DNA from 4 places in the Candidatus Flexifilum breve genome. Region 2 is predicted to be linked to each of the others. Evidence: a T-box and tRNA genes for the amino acid it is inferred to sense, from the RefSeq annotation. Region 2 holds a T-box; the other regions hold tRNA genes.
What was found. The T-box of region 2 lies ahead of IPK17_RS23660 (valine--tRNA ligase). A T-box ahead of a tRNA ligase gene usually reads a tRNA of that ligase, here a tRNA-Val.
Positions count from the first base shown of each region.

Region 1: it has a tRNA-Val gene. The T-box ahead of IPK17_RS23660 (valine--tRNA ligase) is inferred to sense a tRNA for this amino acid. The anticodon was not compared.
Region 3: it has a tRNA-Val gene. The T-box ahead of IPK17_RS23660 (valine--tRNA ligase) is inferred to sense a tRNA for this amino acid. The anticodon was not compared.
Region 4: it has a tRNA-Val gene. The T-box ahead of IPK17_RS23660 (valine--tRNA ligase) is inferred to sense a tRNA for this amino acid. The anticodon was not compared.

Region 1 is NZ_JADJPI010000006.1:3,711-7,919, reverse strand. Features, by position in the region: gene IPK17_RS05295 (heavy metal translocating P-type ATPase) at 1-181, shown strand, start outside; gene IPK17_RS05290 (heavy-metal-associated domain-containing protein) at 244-453, opposite strand; gene IPK17_RS05285 (response regulator transcription factor) at 585-1,232, shown strand; gene IPK17_RS05280 (histidine kinase) at 1,392-2,279, shown strand; tRNA gene IPK17_RS05275 (tRNA-Val) at 2,478-2,551, opposite strand; gene IPK17_RS05270 (phosphodiester glycosidase family protein) at 2,660-3,505, shown strand; gene IPK17_RS05265 (FAD binding domain-containing protein) at 3,551-4,209, shown strand, end outside.
Region 2 is NZ_JADJPI010000035.1:166,268-170,476, forward strand. Features, by position in the region: gene purH (bifunctional phosphoribosylaminoimidazolecarboxamide formyltransferase/IMP cyclohydrolase) at 1-801, shown strand, start outside; gene IPK17_RS23645 (DinB family protein) at 833-1,336, opposite strand; tRNA gene IPK17_RS23650 (tRNA-Thr) at 1,465-1,536, shown strand; gene udk (uridine kinase) at 1,596-2,249, shown strand; T-box leader at 2,296-2,545, shown strand; gene IPK17_RS23660 (valine--tRNA ligase) at 2,593-4,209, shown strand, end outside.
Region 3 is NZ_JADJPI010000046.1:7,410-11,618, forward strand. Features, by position in the region: gene IPK17_RS39690 (recombinase family protein) at 256-1,401, shown strand; gene IPK17_RS39695 (hypothetical protein) at 1,407-1,946, shown strand; tRNA gene IPK17_RS39700 (tRNA-Val) at 1,937-2,009, opposite strand; gene IPK17_RS39705 (ArsR/SmtB family transcription factor) at 2,197-3,291, shown strand; gene IPK17_RS39710 (hypothetical protein) at 3,316-3,567, shown strand; gene IPK17_RS39715 (VOC family protein) at 3,841-4,209, opposite strand, start outside.
Region 4 is NZ_JADJPI010000037.1:262,122-266,330, reverse strand. Features, by position in the region: gene modA (molybdate ABC transporter substrate-binding protein) at 1-446, opposite strand, end outside; gene IPK17_RS32125 (PadR family transcriptional regulator) at 459-995, opposite strand; gene IPK17_RS32120 (SRPBCC family protein) at 1,519-2,010, opposite strand; tRNA gene IPK17_RS32115 (tRNA-Val) at 2,489-2,562, opposite strand; gene IPK17_RS32110 (phosphodiester glycosidase family protein) at 2,672-3,517, shown strand; gene IPK17_RS32105 (FAD binding domain-containing protein) at 3,582-4,209, shown strand, end outside.

The DNA.
Region 1 (4,209 bases), on a different contig from region 2:
CCAGAACCTGATCTGGGCGACCGGTTACAATTTGATCGCCATCCCGCTGGCGATGGGCATCCTTGCTCCCGTGGGTATCACGCTCGATCCGGCGGTCGGCGCGGTCTTGATGTCCGCCAGCACCGTGATCGTGGCGCTTAACGCGCAGCTTCTACGCCGCCTCGATTTGGTTGCGGCATAGCGCGTCACAACAACTAGCCCTTGTATAGGACAAGGGCTGGGCTTCTGAATGAGATATCAGCCTTATGCTTCGGTGGGTGCATATTCGATAGCAGTCAGCGCGTGCTCGATGCGCTCCCATGAGGCTGACTGATCCCACTGCACCGTGACGAGCTGTGATGGTTTGTTGATGTCCAGCACTTCGACACCGGGAATGCTCTCAAGCTCACCGCGCACCGTGCTCACACAGCCGTTGCATGTCATATTCGGCACTTTGAACGTCTTCTTTTCCACGATTGAGTCTCCTGATAGCCTACTTCGCTTCCAGCGTAACAATTCTCGTTCGCCGCAGCACACGCCATTTGGCGGTATTTTGGAGTGTGCACAACGATATAATGACGGTAAGGCAAGATCCGGAGAGATGAATGATGCGTGTGCTGCTCGCTGAGGATCATAAAATCGTGCGCCAAGGAACGCGCATGTTTTTGGAAAGCATCGGTGTCGAGGTGATCGGCGAGGCGACCACAGGCGTGGAAGCCGTTCGTTTCGCGCGTAAACTTCAGCCTGATGTGGTGATCATGGATATTCACATGCCGGAACTCACCGGCGTGGAAGCGACGCGGCGCATCCGTCACGACAATCCTGACGTGCGGGTACTGGTGCTCACCGCTTACGATGATCCGCCCTATGTCCATGCGCTGCTCGAAGCCGGTGCAGACGGCTATGTGTTGAAGACCGCTGAGTTTTCGCAGTTGTACCGCGCACTGCAAGAAGTCGCTGTTGGGCGTACCGCCTACGATGCCGGTGTGCTGGCGAAAGCTGCCGGACACGCTCACGATACCACTGCATTGGTTGAGGGACTAACCAGCCGCGAACTCGAAATCTTAGGGTTTGCTGCTCGCGGGTTGACCAATAAGGAAATCGGCAAAGCCCTGTTCATCTCCGACCGTACTGTTCAGGGGCATCTTCAGAATGTCTATCAAAAGCTGGGGGTGGGTACACGCACAGAAGCGGTCACCGCAGGCTTGGCACGGGGGCTCATCACACTGATGGATGGATCGCCTACCCCATGAAGACCAGCGCCAAAGGGCTGTTCGCCGGATCGCTGCTGCTCAACCTATGGTTCTTTACGCAGGTGCTGCGTCCGCTTCAGCGGTTGAAGGCACGTGCCGCCAAGCTCGCCGCAGGCGACCTAACCGCATTTGACCAGCCGTGCGGGGGAATCTCCACTATTGGGGGAACTGCGCCACACGATGGCGAGTATGGTCGGGCATGTGCAGCGCGCCCAAGCGGAAGGTCTGACGTATCGTCACGCTCTGACCGAAGGTCAGGAGGCGGAACGTACACGTATCGCGCATGAACTTCACGACGAAACCATTCAATCGCTCATTGCGGTGGCTCAAGGCATCGAACTTGGGTTGAACTGGTTGGAACATGATCCTGATCGGGCGAAATCGATGCTGAGCGCAGCCCGCGCTCAGGCAGTCGAAAGTGTCGAGAACCTGCGCCGCATGATCGCCGACCTGCGCCCCCCTGCCCTTGAAGAACTCGGGATTGTCGCCGCCTTACAGCTCCTCGCGTCGCAAAACCGGGGGCTTCACGTACAGGTCAACGTCTCCGGCGATGCACGCCGCCTTGAGGAACAGCAGGAACTCACCTTGTTTCGCGTGGCACAGGAAGCAGCACGGAATGCACAGCGGCACGGGAACGCACGCCGCATTTCGCTTGAACTGGACTTTCATGCAGCGGATGTCCAGATTGCCATCACCGATGATGGTCTGGGCTTTACACCGCCTCCCACCCTCGATGGTTTGGCTCAAACCGAAAAGTTTGGACTGCTCGGAATGAAAGAGCGGGTTGAGCAGTTACACGGTACGCTGCACGTGGTGAGTGAACCCGGCAAAGGCACGCGTGTGCACGTGAAACTGCCCCTCGACCCGATCGCTCAGCCTACAGAGAAGGTTCGCGATCCGGTGTGTGGGGCAGCCATTGAGCCTCGCCACGCTTTTGGCAGTGTAGTCTACGAGGAGTTCAGGTATTACTTTTGCTGTCCAGTCTGTCAGGGCGCGTTTCAGGCTCAGCCGAGCCTGTACGTCAGAAACGCTGCGTCAAATGAATAACAGAATATCTTTTCTAGGCAACCAAATCGCTCCTTGAAAGTTCCTAAGGGATTATAATAGTTGCCCCCTGTTCAAGAAGCGAACACACTTGTACTAAAGCGAGTCGACACAGTCCGAAAAACGAAAAGGCTTACATGATGATGTAAGCCTTTTGTTCAAGTTGTGTCTTGTATACCGGTCGATTTAAGAGAAGCTTGTTGGGCCCTATAGGACTCGAACCTATGACCTCACGGATGTGAACCGTGCGCTCTAACCAACTGAGCCAAGAGCCCGTCACGCCGCGCGTTTGAAGCTACGGTCAACGTGATGTAAAGTATAGCCTGCCTCGTCCACGTTGACAAGGCTCTGTTTTAGAGAGAGACGAGGGTGTAAGTGCGACTTTGCGCTACCGATTCTTCCGCCCTGCTGCGCGCGCTGATGTGGCGCCGCAGCTTTCCCTGTTGATCACCGCCATGTCGTTGATGACGGGCTGTACGCTCAGCGCGCAGCCTCCCCCGCCCACAGCGACCACGCCGCCGACCGCCGCGCCCATCCCTACCCTCGACACAAGCGGTTGGGAAGTGCTCGCGAATGGGCTGGAACGGCGCTTGATCACCGTGACCGCCAACACTTTTTCGACCTTAACTGCTCGTGCTGCGCATCGATCCGGCGCTCTATACGTTGCGCGCGCACTATCGCCTGGCGAACCGCTCACGCTCGGCACGTGGCGGGAAGTGCTGCCCGGCGCGGTCGCATTCGTCAACGCCAACTTCTTTGATACGGCGCAGCAGGCGCTCGGGCTCGTCGTGAGCGATGGCGTCGCCTATGGGCAAAGCTTTACCGACCGTGGCGGCATGCTGCAAGTGCAGAACGGCGTTCCGCGCGTCCGGTCGATTCTGCAAGAGCCCTACTACGGCGAAGCGCTGGAACAGGCGGTGCAGGGTTTCCCGGTGCTGGTCGCCAACGGGCAGACTTCATTCACCAATACGCAAGGGGATCGGGCATCGCGGCGGACGATTGTCGCGCAAGACGCTAACGGACGCATTCTCCTGCTGACGACACCCTCGTTGTTCGGGATGCGACTGGTCGATCTCAGCGCCGGGCTGCCCGCGACCGATCTGAATCTCGTCACGGCGGTAAATTTGGACGGCGGTGGTTCAACCATGATGTGGATCGGCGGGAACGCCGCGTATCAGCTTTACTCGTTCGATCCGGTACCAGCGGTATTAGCGGTCTATCCGCGTTAAAATCATCCGTCATAAGGGACCGAGGCTGCGGCGCGGCCTGACACTTTGATTATTGGGAAAACATCATGGCTAATCCAAAGACTTATCTTCGCCCGACTACGCCTGATCGCCTCTGAACTGGCGCAGAAACCGGGCAGTTTGCTGCTGGCGGGCGGCGCGCTGGCGCTCGGCACACTTGACCTGCCCTACTCCACCGTGATCGATTTACAGGCGATCCCGGAACTCAACCGCCTGGACATGGATGAAGGCGGCGTGACGCTCGGGTCAGCGGTCAAGCTGGAGCAGCTGCTCGGTTGGGAAGAACTGCCGGACGTATTCCGACGCGCACTTACCCGGGCGATCCCCGCCAACATCCGCACCAATCTATCAATTCTCGAAAGCCTGCGCGAGCGCCAGCACCCCATGCTGCGTGAATGGCTGGCGGCCATCACCGCGCACGATATCGGTATCGAATGGCTGAAAGAGGGGCAGCTTGATTGGGAAAGCATCGCCGGGCTGCTCGTTCACGCCGACGAATTCGATCAGTTGTTCATCACGTCGATTGACATCCCCGCCGTGCCGCAGCGTCAGGCATTGGGCGCGGCCTTCGTCGCTCGGACGCCGGCTGATGTGCCGATTGTCAACGCGGCGGTGTACGTGTATTTGAACGAGGAAAACACGGTCGAATCGATGTTCGGGGCGCTGTGCGGCGCCACGGCTGAACC
Region 2 (4,209 bases):
TTGTCCTATAACAACATTCTTGACCTCGACGCTGCGTGGCGCGCGGTCGGGAGCTACAGCACCCCAACGGTCGTTATCGTCAAGCACCTGACGCCGTGCGGCGTCGCCACCGCTGAGAGCATCACGGCCGCATTCCCGCCGGCGCTCGAATCCGACCCAGTGTCGGCGTTTGGCGGCGTGATCGCCGTGAACCGCCCGGTTGATGAGTCGTTCGTCGCGGCGCTCGGCTCGCTGTTCGTCGAAGCCATTGCCGCGCCAAGCTTCACCCCTGAAGCCACGGTCATTCTCTCGGAGAAACGCAAGAACTGCCGTTTACTGCAAGTCCCTGCGTTGTTTGATGGCACGGCCTTGGAGATTCGCAGCGTCTTCCACGGTTTTCTCGTGCAGAGCGTCGATCTCGGTGATCCCGAAGGCACCAACTTCAAGATTGTCACGAAACGCCAACCGACTGCCGATGAAATTGAGGCGCTGCGTTTCAACTGGAAAGTAGTGCAGCACGTTAAATCGAATGCGATTGTGCTCGGCATCAAGAACGCGACCGTCGGCGTCGGCGGTGGCTTGTCCAGCCGGGTCGACTCGGTCAAGCTGGCAGTAACGAAAGCGGGTAGTCGCTCGGTTGGATCGGTTATGGCTTCCGATGCCTTCTTCCCCTTCCCCGATGGCGTCGAAGCGGCGGCGGCCGCGGGCGTGACGGCGGTCATTCAGCCCGGCGGCTCGATCCGCGACAACGACGTGATCGCTGTCGCCGATGCCGCGAACATGGCGATGGTGTTTACCGGCGTGCGCCACTTCCGGCACTAGCCTGCGGGACTCAGGCGAGGAGCAAGCCGGCTTAAGCCTTGTCCCTCGCCTGAGCAACCCAATCTTGCCCCGTAACGCCGTGCTCTCCCAGTACAAGATTCAATTGCGCAGCATGTTCTTGGATATGACGCAAACTGTAGATTTGCAGTTCCAGAAAAGTGGGCTCCATCCAATCAAAGGTGCAAATCCGATATGCCTGCTCATCGGTCAGCGCCTCGATAACTGCTTTGCCCTTGGCGCGGCATTGATCCAAATAGTTCTTGATCTGCTCTTGGGTGTATGGTGTGTCCGGAAGCTTTCCTCTTATGAAGGGCAACGGCGGGTTGAAGCCACTCAACGTGCCCGTCAGGTACATATCAGTCCAGAATAGAGTATGGTAGGCGATAAACCAGCATTGACCGTAACGCGCATCCTCATCGTCGTTCCAGAGTTGAACCGTCCACAGGTGGTCAGGGCATAGACGCAGCGCATCATCGAGCGTATCAAGCGCGGCACCATACTGCTGCCAGATGCTCGCCTTCAACCTATCATCCATTTGGATATCTCCTTTTTTTGAGAAGTCTACCTGTGATTCTGTTTTTGTACAAACGTTCTAAACTCTTACCGCCGAATCTTCACTCTTGTCACGGTCAAGCCCGGTCTGCTATACTAATTTCAATGAGCGCCACCGTAGCTCAATGGCAGAGCATTCGCTTCGTAAGCGAGAGGTTAAGAGTTCGACTCTCTTCGGTGGCTCTGATTTGCCCGCCTAGGTAACTTGCCTTCGCGGGCTTTTTTTTGAAGGAGCTACGAGCATGAGTGAGCGCCCGCGTCCGGTCACGATTGCAGTCGCCGGGGGGACCGGTTCTGGTAAGACCACCGTCTCCAACGCGATCCTTGAACGTGTCGGCAGTCACAATATCGCTTATGTCCCTCACGATGCCTATTACAAAGATCTCAACAACATTCCCGCAGCCGACCGTGGCTTAGTGAATTTCGATCATCCCGATTCACTGGATACGCCGCTTATGCGCGAGCACATCATGACGTTGCAGAACTGGCAGCCTGCCGAGCTTCCCGTCTATGACTTCACGCGCCACGCGCGCACGTTGCACACGCAGCATGTCGAACCGCAGCCCATCATTCTCGTCGAAGGCATCCTGATTTTCGCCGAACCAACGCTGCGCCCGCTGTTTGATGTGAAAATCTTCGTGGATACTGACGCCGATATTCGCTTCATTCGCCGTCTCAAACGCGATATCGCCGAGCGCGGCCGTACCGCCGAGTCGGTGATCAACCAGTACCTGCAGAGCGTGCGGCCCATGCACATGGAATTTGTCGAGCCGAGCAAGCGCTACGCCGACGTGATCATCCCCGAAGGCGGCTTTAACATGGTTGCTATCGATATGGTGTCCGATCGCATTCGCGCCCTGCTCCGCCCGCCGCAGCCCGAAGCAAGCGGGGATTGACGCCGCCGCGCTCCGCGACATATACTAAACACCACAATCAACGTTCCTAAGAACGATGACCGGGAGGAGTAGGTTACTCCCCGCTGCGCCAGAGAATACAGGTCACCGGCTGAGAGCCTGTTCGCAGAGAGTATCCGAAGGTCGCCCGCGAGTTGTGCTGTTGAACTAGAGTAAACAGCGCCGGGATACGCCCGTTACAGCGTCAGAGATTTCTGCTCGGCTTGAGTTCACCTGGGCTCGAGTGATGCAGAAAAACAAGGTGGTACCGCGAACCCGAAGCCCCATTCGCCCTTGTGATGAATGGGGCTTTTCTATTGGGAGCGCGTCAATGACAAACCGTCCTATGCCTAAAACGTTCGATTTCAAAGAAGCAGAGTCCCGCCTGTATCGGTGGTGGCAGGATCACGGCTGGTTCAAGCCGGAAGTTGCGCCGCCAGATGCCGAACCGTATGTGATCTCCATGCCGCCGCCCAATGTGACCGGGCGCTTGCACACCGGGCATGCCCTCTTCACCACGCTCGAAGACCTCATGATTCGCTATGAACGCATGCGGGGCAAAGCCGCCCTATGGGTGCCCGGCTCCGATCACGCAGGCATCGCGACGCAGCTTCAGGTCGAAAAGATGCTGCGCGATCAGGGGACGAGCCGCGAAGAGATTGGGCGCGAGGAATTTCTCGCCCGCACGTGGGAATGGAAAGAGAAGTATGGCGGCGAAATCATCGAGCAGCTCAAGCGCATGGGCGCGAGCTGTGATTGGGATCGCCTGCGCTTCACGCTCGACGAGGGTCTCTCCAACGCAGTGCAGGAAGTCTTTATCACGCTGTATGAGCAAGGTCTGATCTATCGCGGGCCGCGGTTGGTGAACTGGAGCCCCGGACTCAAGACGGCCGTCTCTGATCTCGAAGTGGAACGCGAAGAAGAACAAGGCAAACTCTACTTCTTCAAATACCCGCTCGAAGATGGCGACTATCTCCCAGTGGCGACCACCCGTCCCGAGACCATTCTCGGTGATACGGCGGTCGCAGTGCACCCGGAAGACGAACGCTATAAGCACCTGATCGGCAAGATGGCGCTCGTGCCCATGCTCAACCGCCGCATTCCCGTGATCGGTGATGAATACGTGGACCGCACGTTCGGCACAGGCGCGCTCAAAGTGACACCGGGGCACGACTTCAACGACTACGAGCTGAGCAAGAAGCACAATCTGCCGATCATCAACATCATGAACCGCGACGCGACGATCAACCAGAACGGCGGCCAATATGCCGGGCTGGATCGCTTTGTGGCGCGTGAGAAGATTTGGGCGGACATGACGCTCGCCGGGATGACCATCGAGGTGAAAGATCACACGATGGTCGTGCCGCGTTCCCAGCGCGGTGGCGAAGTCGTCGAGCCGATGATCAGCACCCAGTGGTTCCTGAAGATTCAGCCGCTGGCCGAAAAAGCGATCAATGCGGTGCGGAATGGCGATATCGAAATCGTGCCCGAGCGCTTCGAAAAGGTCTACTATCACTGGATGGAGAACATCGAAGACTGGTGCATCAGCCGCCAGTTGTGGTGGGGACATCGCATTCCTGCGTGGTACGGTTCGAATGGTGAAGTGTACGTGGGCAAAACCGCGCCAGCGACGACCGCCAGCGTGACATGGACGCCGGAAGAAGACGTGCTCGATACGTGGTTCAGCAGCGGTTTGTGGCCGTTCAGCACGCTCGGTTGGCCGGAGCAAACCGCCGATCTTAGACGCTACTACCCCACCCAGATGATGGAAACGGGCTACGATATCCTGTTCTTCTGGGTGGCGCGCATGATCATGATGGGCTTGTGGTTCACGGACAAGCCGCCGTTCAAGACCGTGTATCTGCACGGCTTGGTGCGTGACAAGCTCGGGCGCAAGATCAGCAAGACCCTCGGCAATGTGATCGACCCGCTCGAAATGGTCGAGCAGTACGGGGCGGATCCG
Region 3 (4,209 bases), on a different contig from region 2:
TGGAGTAAGCCAGGAATGTGGACTGCATCGCAAGGTCGCAAAGTGAAAACACCTGTCGATAGGAATTCCGCTACACCACGTGTCGTGCGCGAGATGTTTGATCGCGTTATGACCGTTGCGCAACTGCTGCACCAGCATGAGCAGACCCTACCCTCTCGCTTCGAAAGTGACCGCGAAGATGCCGAAAAAACACCGGATGTCGATGCCGTCGTATCGTGAAAATGCGCAGGGCCTCTTTGTGAATAGGTGAAGCATATGGCACGAAAAAAACGGGCAACACCACATCAGAACGGCTGGGCAATCTACTTACGGACCAGCGATGAGGAAGCGCAGAATCCTGAGGCATCTCAGCAGCGTCAGCGTTTCCTTATTGACCGCTCCGTTCTTGAACGCTCAGAGATGCCGATCATCGAGACTTATCGAGACGTTCTGACCGGAAAGACTCCGCACCGCAAGGACTATCAGCGAATGCTGGACGATGCGCGTTTGGGTCGGTTCTCACATGTTGTGGTTGAGCGTGCGGATCGGTTCGGACGCAATGATACGGAAGCGCTGCGCGCTATTGATGAGCTGGACGAATTCGGTGTCGCTGTACGGTTTGCGAACCATCCCGATCTCGATCCGATGGATCCTGATGACCGGGTCATCGTCGCTCTGTCGTTCACGTTGGCACGCCGCGAGTCAATGCTTTCGGGGCTGCGAATCAAGGGTGCGGGTGAAGCCAAGCGGGAGAGAGGCGGGTATTTGGGACTTCATCCTGATGGATACGTCAGTGTTGAAGACGACGAGCCGGGACGCAAGTCATATATGAAGAAAGGACACCATCTTGAGATAAACCCGGAGCGTGCCAAGATATGGCGTGAAGCGTGGGATTTGCTACTTGAAGATCGCTATACACTCGCTGAAATCGCTGAGGAACTGCACGCCAGAGGCTACCGCTATCGCAGTGGTCGCCCATTCGTCGAGATCAAAGCGAACGGCAAACGCAAGGTCAATTACAACACCTTGGCGGATATCCTTCATAACTGGACATACGCAGGCTGGATACACAATGACGAAGGCACTATTCCGCCGAAAACAATGCGCGGCAACTGGGAACCGATAGTCACAACGGAAGAATTCGAGCGCGGACTGGACATCTTAGCTCGACGGGCGCAAAACAAGTACACCAAGCGCAAGCGCAACTATTTGCTGCGCGGGTTGATTTACTTGGCGGGCGATCCAAGAGACCCGACTGTGCCTGGAACACGGCTCTATCGAATGCAATGTTCAACTTCCAATACGCGGCGATCTGGCGGTGGTACAGCACATTATCGGCTTGAACGTCACCCAATCCATTTTCTATGTGGCGAAGTGGAAGAACAACTAGCGCGCATCTTCGGCAAGTGCAGCTTGATGTAGGACTGATGCCCCGTATTCGTAAGTATTACATCGAGGAGGTAGCAGACAAACTTGGACGTATGCGACCGGATGAGCGCACCGAAATCGAGCGGACGCTCAAGGCGATAGATGAGGAAGAAGCGCGGGTGCTGCGGTTGTATGCCGCGAGTATGGTCACGGAGGAAAACTGGCGCGCGCTCTGGGACGAGTGGCAGGACAAACGCCAGAGGCTTCGCGGCAGCCTCGCCCTGCTGGATCAGCGCTGCGAGACGTACATCAGTGATCTTGATGATGGGTTAAACATCATTGCCAAATTGGGTATACTGTATGAAACGCTTCCGTTTGAGGATCAACAGGAGTTACTGCGGAACGTTGTTGAGAGGGTTGTTTTGAACCCTGAGGGGACAGTACTGCGTGTGGATTTGCTTCCGCCGTTCGGCTACCTACAGGATGTCTCTGAAAAGGTATCTGGGCGGAGGGGAAGTGCCTCGGAAAAACCCGCTGAAACAGAAACACCCGGTGACGTTGCCGGGTGTTCGAGTGGTGTCCTAGATTGTGGGCAGTAGAGGACTCGAACCTCTAACCACTCCCACGTCAAAGGAGTGCTCTGCCAATTGAGCTAACTGCCCGCAGATGATTGAAAGTATACCCGAATTGGCTTTGTGATCAAGACCCAAGTTAACGCCCATAGGGGAGAAATGCCCCGTCAAAATTGACTACTTGACATTATGCAGAATTCTGCATAAACTAAATCTAATTATGCAATTTGATGCATAAAGTGAATAATTCGCATACGGTGCATAAAAGGAACCCGCTGTGGATAACAACTTCGTCCTCGCCCCGGCTCTCGTGACTGTCCGGTTTGACCTCGACCCGGTGAGCAATGCCCTGCAAAGCCTGCGCATGCTCAACGATCTCGAACGGCTCTCCGGCCTGCATGACTGGCTGACGCGGACGCAAGCGGCACTATCCCCGGAGCGGCAGTCTCAGAACCGCATGGTGTTCGTGGCGTTTGAGCCGCTGCTGTTCTTGCCAGCACAGAAGCTGCCGAGCTTTCCGGCGTTCCTCGACTATCTGGCGCGGTTGACGCCCGTCGAGCTGATCGCGAAACAGGACGAGTATCTGGCCGATATGTACACGCACTATCCGGAACACATGGCGCAGCATGAACAGGGCGTCACGTTTCGCGCGCTGCTGACCGACCGCGATCACTACGTCCGCTTCATGACGCAGCTGGAAGAGCTGGATGAACCGGAGTTCTGGAACGCGGCCTACGACCTGACCCGTGACCCGGCGGTCATGCAGCAGTATGTGGTCGAACACCTGCGCTTCATGTGGGAGACGCATCTGCGCGCCGAATGGGAGCGCCAACTGCCGCTGCTCACCGAGTCGATCAACGCCTTCCGGCGCATCGACTTCACCGACAAGACGGCGTTGGAAGCCGCGCGCATCGTCACCAACCGCGATCTGCGTGAACTGCTGGAAAAGAAGCTACTGATGTCGAACGTCATCGAATTTGTGCCGAATCCGCACCTTGGGCCGTATGTGTCCGTCGTTTCGCGCTCCGGATACACCAACATCAACTTTGGCGTGCGGCTGCCGCGCGGAGCGCAGTCGACGGCTCAATCTGAATTCAGCCGCGCCGAGCTGCTCATTCGCCTGAACGCGCTGGCCGACGACGCGCGTCTGCAAATCCTTGAACTGCTGACCCAGCACGACGAACTGTGCGCGCAGGACATCATCGAAAAGCTCGGCGTCAGCCAATCGACCGTGTCGCGCCACCTGAGTCAGCTCCGCGCGACGGGGTACATCATCGAGCGGCGGCGCGAAGTCGCCAAGTGCTACAGCCTGAATACCGACCGTGTAGTGGATACGCTGCGCGCCCTGACGAACTTTTTATCCCGACAGTAAGTATTAGTAGTGGAGCGAGAGATCATGCGACCGATAGACTATTTGGCTCAGACCGAGATCGCTCAGCAGCGCCGCGAAGCGACTGCCCAACACGAACGCGCGCTTCTCATCAAGGAAGCTCTGGCGGGGACGCGCGGCCACATCGCCTTCTACCAGCCTCTGCTGATCAGCGTGGGCAAGCGGATTGAACGCTTTGGCGCGGGTTTGCAAGCGCGCTACAGCGTCGGCCTGGAAATTAGTCACTCCGGAACGTTAGCGCGCGACACCGCCTGCTAACTCCGCCTACATCAAAAAGGCAGCTCGTACTTCGTCCAGAATCGACTGCCTTTTTGATTCCTTGTTAATTGTGGAAGCTAAATGCTCCGTCCGGCAATTGATTGCAGAAAAGGCGCGCCTTTTTGCTAGGGGGCAGGCCGTGCCGCACAAACCCATATTCGACCATTTACCGGATGAGAGCACCAAAGCAGAGAAAACAACACTTCAATACCGAGTACCACCAAAACGCTCATACCCCTCTATAGATTTAGGAGGGGCAGTTAGGAAGAGCATTTACGCAATCTGCGCGAGTTCGACGGGGACTTCTGCGTACTGGATCGCCTGCGCGAAGGTCACGCGGTTGCCGTCGGGGTCGGTGATGGTGAAGGCGCGCTCGCCCCACAGTTCCTCATGCATCTCAGTGCACAGGTGCACGTCATGCGTGCGCAAGCGGCGGTACAGCTCGTCGATTCCGTCATTCAGCGTGATGTACAACTCGGAGCGGCACACGGTCAGCGTGGAGAGGGATGCTCGCCGGGCGAACAGCACCCGTGCATCCCCGAGATACGCTTCTGCCGCCGCGACTTTACCATCGGTGCCGGGCAGCCCGCCCTCGCCAGTGAACCCCAGCAGATGCGTGTAAAACCGCAAACTACGCTCGAC
Region 4 (4,209 bases), on a different contig from region 2:
ATCGTGTCAGTGTAGGTGCGGACGGGAACATCCGGCGCGGCAATGACCAACTGCACTCCCTCATTGGCCAGATCGCGCAGTGTCGCAATGCCCGCCGGGTTATCGGCGGGCACAATGAGAACCAGCCGATTTTTGACGAACGTGCGGGGCGATCCGGCGATCCGCTCGGCATCGCGCGCCACTGTCATCTGGGTGTTATTAGCGCTGGCAAACACGTCAGCAGGCGCGCCTTCAGCGAGCTGCGTGGCGAGGGTCGATGAACCGCCAAAGCTAAACAGCACCTCGACACCGGGGTGAGCGGCCTCAAAGCTGGGGGCGATTTCTTCAAAGGCATCGGTGAGCGACGCCGCAGCAAAGACAGTGAGGGTTTGCGCCTGTTGAGCGCTCACGGCAAAGGTTCCGACCAACAAGGCAATCAAGACGAGAACGAACACGGTTTTCTTCATGAGACGATCTCCTTAGGTCTGCGTGGACTGCAAAACCAACTCGCAGCGGTCGATCCAAGTGAGGACGGCCCCAAGTTGGGTGATCACCATCTCGGCGGCTAAATAGCCCATACTTTGTGGATTATTGCCCTGCGCGCTTTGTAACCGGGCATACTCTGCCTGACAGACGGCACGCTGTCGCGCAATAATCGGCGCTGTCGGAAGCTTCAGGAGTTGAGCGATATACAATCGGCTCAAAAACTCGACTCGAACGCAGCGAATACTGGCCGAGGGAGCGACCGTGCTCAACCACTCGTCGAGCACGCGCCATCCTGCCTCAGTCAGGGAGTATTCGATGCGCGGCGGCGCACTTTCTGACCACTGTTCGACTCCACTGATCCACGCCTGCCGTTCCAGTCGTTTCAAAACGGCGTAGAGCTGACTGGTGCTGAGCTTCCAGACCTTGCCTAACCGCGCCGGATCTTGAAAGGTCTCAAGGAGCTGATACCCATGTTGTCCTTGTGCCGCGAGCAGTCCCAAAATTGTTTCATCAGGTGTCAATGCATTCATGTCTGTATTCCATCATGGAATAGATCCTATTCTAACTTGGAATAGGCCACTGTGCAAATTGTGAAGGCTGGATGAGCGACCGTCCAGAAAGCCCATCGCTTCGGCGAACGGAGGGGTACGACGCACTGAGCGGGTGAGATGCTATATTGAGCGTGGTACCTCCGCAGCGCTCAACAAACGTCGCAGCGCTCGAATAGCGAGGATTAGGAAGGAAAACGGCGCTGGAAATCAGCGCTGGTGCGCGAAACATGCCTTGACCTGCTTATTGTTCTCGATCAGCAGCACCACCTACATCCTTACCGAGTAGCTTAACTATTACGATTGCGGTCGCCCGCATCAGGGAATCGAACAACGCCTCCCGATCCCGCTGCTGAATATAAACCCTCAAGGGCAAATCCAAGGGCGCGACATTTTGCATGGTCTCATCCACGATTATCCCCGTGTCGCCTAGCTTACCCGTGCGGATACGGTTTTCGCACCCCACACCATGTTGCTGCTGCTCCACTGAACTTACGGCAGTGCCTCAGCCCGGGCCTTTGCGGACGTCTATTCCATACTCGGCGAACGCCTTGAAGTCCTGCATGTGCTGTTGCGACTGCTTGCGGAAAGTGCCAGGCATCAGGAGTCCCACTAACCGCATCAGCAAGCCGCTAAACCGGTATTCGTTCTCGCTCACCCAGAGCGTCGTATCCGGACCGACTTCGGTCAGCCGCTCGCGCGCGACATTCCACATGCCCTCGGTGACGATCTCGCGCTCGAAGCGAACAGTGCTCCCTTTTGGGATACTTCCTAGGTCTACCGGTTCTCGGCGTGTGATGGTTTCGGTGGCTTCAAACTTTTGCTGCCCCATCTCCATCACGACCCGCGACTTGGTACCGACTTGACCGTGTACCCCACTCAGCGGCTCATGCAGCACCACGCCCCGCAGCCACTTTGGTATGTGTGCCGGATCGGCGAGCAACTGTGCCACTCTCTCAAGCGGCAGCGCGATCTCGATCGATACAGTGTACTTCATGGCGGTTCCCTCCATATTCAAAAGTGCACGACACACAGGCTATTAGAAAATTTGTTCTGTGTCAAGAAGTGGAAGAAAATCGTGACTGAACAAACCAACAACACCTCAATCCGTATCCTCAAGATCGGCATACCCCGCATCGTTGCCGAGGCCAGCCTGTCCCACCTGAAACCCGAAAAACTTCGGGAGACGACCAAAATCACCTACTCGAAATATAAACCGGTGAGGCATGGGAGATGTGCAACAAAAACGCCGGGGATGTTTCTCCCGACGTTTACCCCGAACAAGGTTCGAGTCCAATCTAACTTGCTCTGTAACTTGGACTCGAACGATTGATACCAGCGGAAAGAACATAAGAAGAAGTTGATCGAGAATTAAGGCTTGAGCCGGAGAACGTCTCTATTTCCCGAACTCGAACCCTGCCCTGCCTCAGCACAACAAAAAAAGCGACCGTGTATGGTCGCTTTTTCGTGTGTTGTGGGCCCTATAGGACTCGAACCTATGACCTCACGGATGTGAACCGTGCGCTCTAACCAACTGAGCCAAGAGCCCGTCACGCCGCGCGTTTGAAGCTACGGTCAACGTGATGTAAAGTATAGCCTGCCTCGTCCACGTTGACAAGGCTCTGTTTTAGAGAGAGACGAGGGTGTAAGTGCGACTTTTGCGCTACCGATTCTCCGCCCTGCTGCGCGCGCTGATGTGGCGCCGGCAGCTTTCCCCGTTGATCACCGCCATGTCGTTGATGACGAGCTGTACGCTCAGCGCGCAGCCTCCCCCGCCCACAGCGACCACGCCGCCGACCGCCGCGCCCATCCCCACGCTCGACACAAGCGGTTGGGAAGTGCTCGCGAATGGGCTGGAACGGCGCTTGATCACCGTGACCGCCAACACTTTTTCGACCCAACTGCTCGTGCTGCGCATCGATCCGGCGCTCTATACGTTGCGCGCGCACTATCGCCCCGGCGAACCGCTCACGCTCGGCACGTGGCGGGAAGTGCTGCCCGGCGCGGTCGCATTCGTCAACGCCAACTTCTTTGATACGGCGCAGCAGGCGCTCGGGCTCGTCGTGAGCGATGGCGTCGCCTATGGGCAAAGCTTCACCGACCGCGGCGGCATGCTGCAAGTGGAGAACGGCGTTCCGCGCGTCCGGTCGATTCTGCAAGAGCCCTACTACGGCGAAGCGCTGGAACAGGCGGTGCAGGGTTTCCCGGTGCTGGTCGCCAACGGGCAGACTTCATTCACCAATACGCAAGGGGATCGGGCGTCGCGGCGGACGATTGTCGCGCAAGACGCTAACGGACGCATTCTCCTGCTGACGACACCCTCGCTGTTCGGGATGCGGCTGGTCGATCTCAGCGCCGGGCTACCCGCGACCGATCTGAATCTCGTCACGGCGGTAAATTTGGACGGCGGTGGTTCAACCATGATGTGGATCGGCGGGAACGCCGCGTATCAGCTTTACTCGTTCGATCCGGTACCAGCGGTATTAGCGGTCTATCCGCGTTAAAATCATCCGGCATAAGGGGCTGCGCTGCGGCGCGGCCTGACACTTTGATTATTGGGAAAACATCATGGCTAATCCAAAGACTTATCTTCGCCCGACTACGCTCGATCAAGCCTCTGAACTGGCGCAGAAACCGGGCAGTTTGCTGCTGGCGGGCGGCGCGCTGGCGCTCGGCACACTTGACCTGCCCTACGCCACCGTGATCGATTTGCAGGCGATCCCGGAACTCAACCGCCTGGACATGGATGAAGGCGGCGTGACGCTCGGGTCAGCGGTCAAGCTGGAGCAGCTGCTCGGTTGGGAAGAACTGCCGGACGTATTCCGGCGCGCACTCACCCGGGCAATCCCCGCCAACATTCGCACCAATCTATCCATCCTCGAAAGCCTGCGCGAGCGCCAGCACCCTATGCTGCGTGAATGGCTGGCGGCCATCACCGCGCACGATATCGGCATCGAATGGCTGAAAGAGGGCCAGCTTGATTGGGAGAGCATCGCCGGGCTGCTCGTTCACGCCGACGAATTCGATCAATTGTTCATCACCTCGATTGACATCCCCGCCGTGCCGCAACGTCAGGCGTTAGGCGCGGCCTTCGTCGCCCGCACGCCCGCTGATGTGCCGATTGTCAACGCGGCGGTGTACGTGTATTTGAACGAGGAAAACACGGTCGAATCGATGTTCGGGGCGCTGTGCGGCG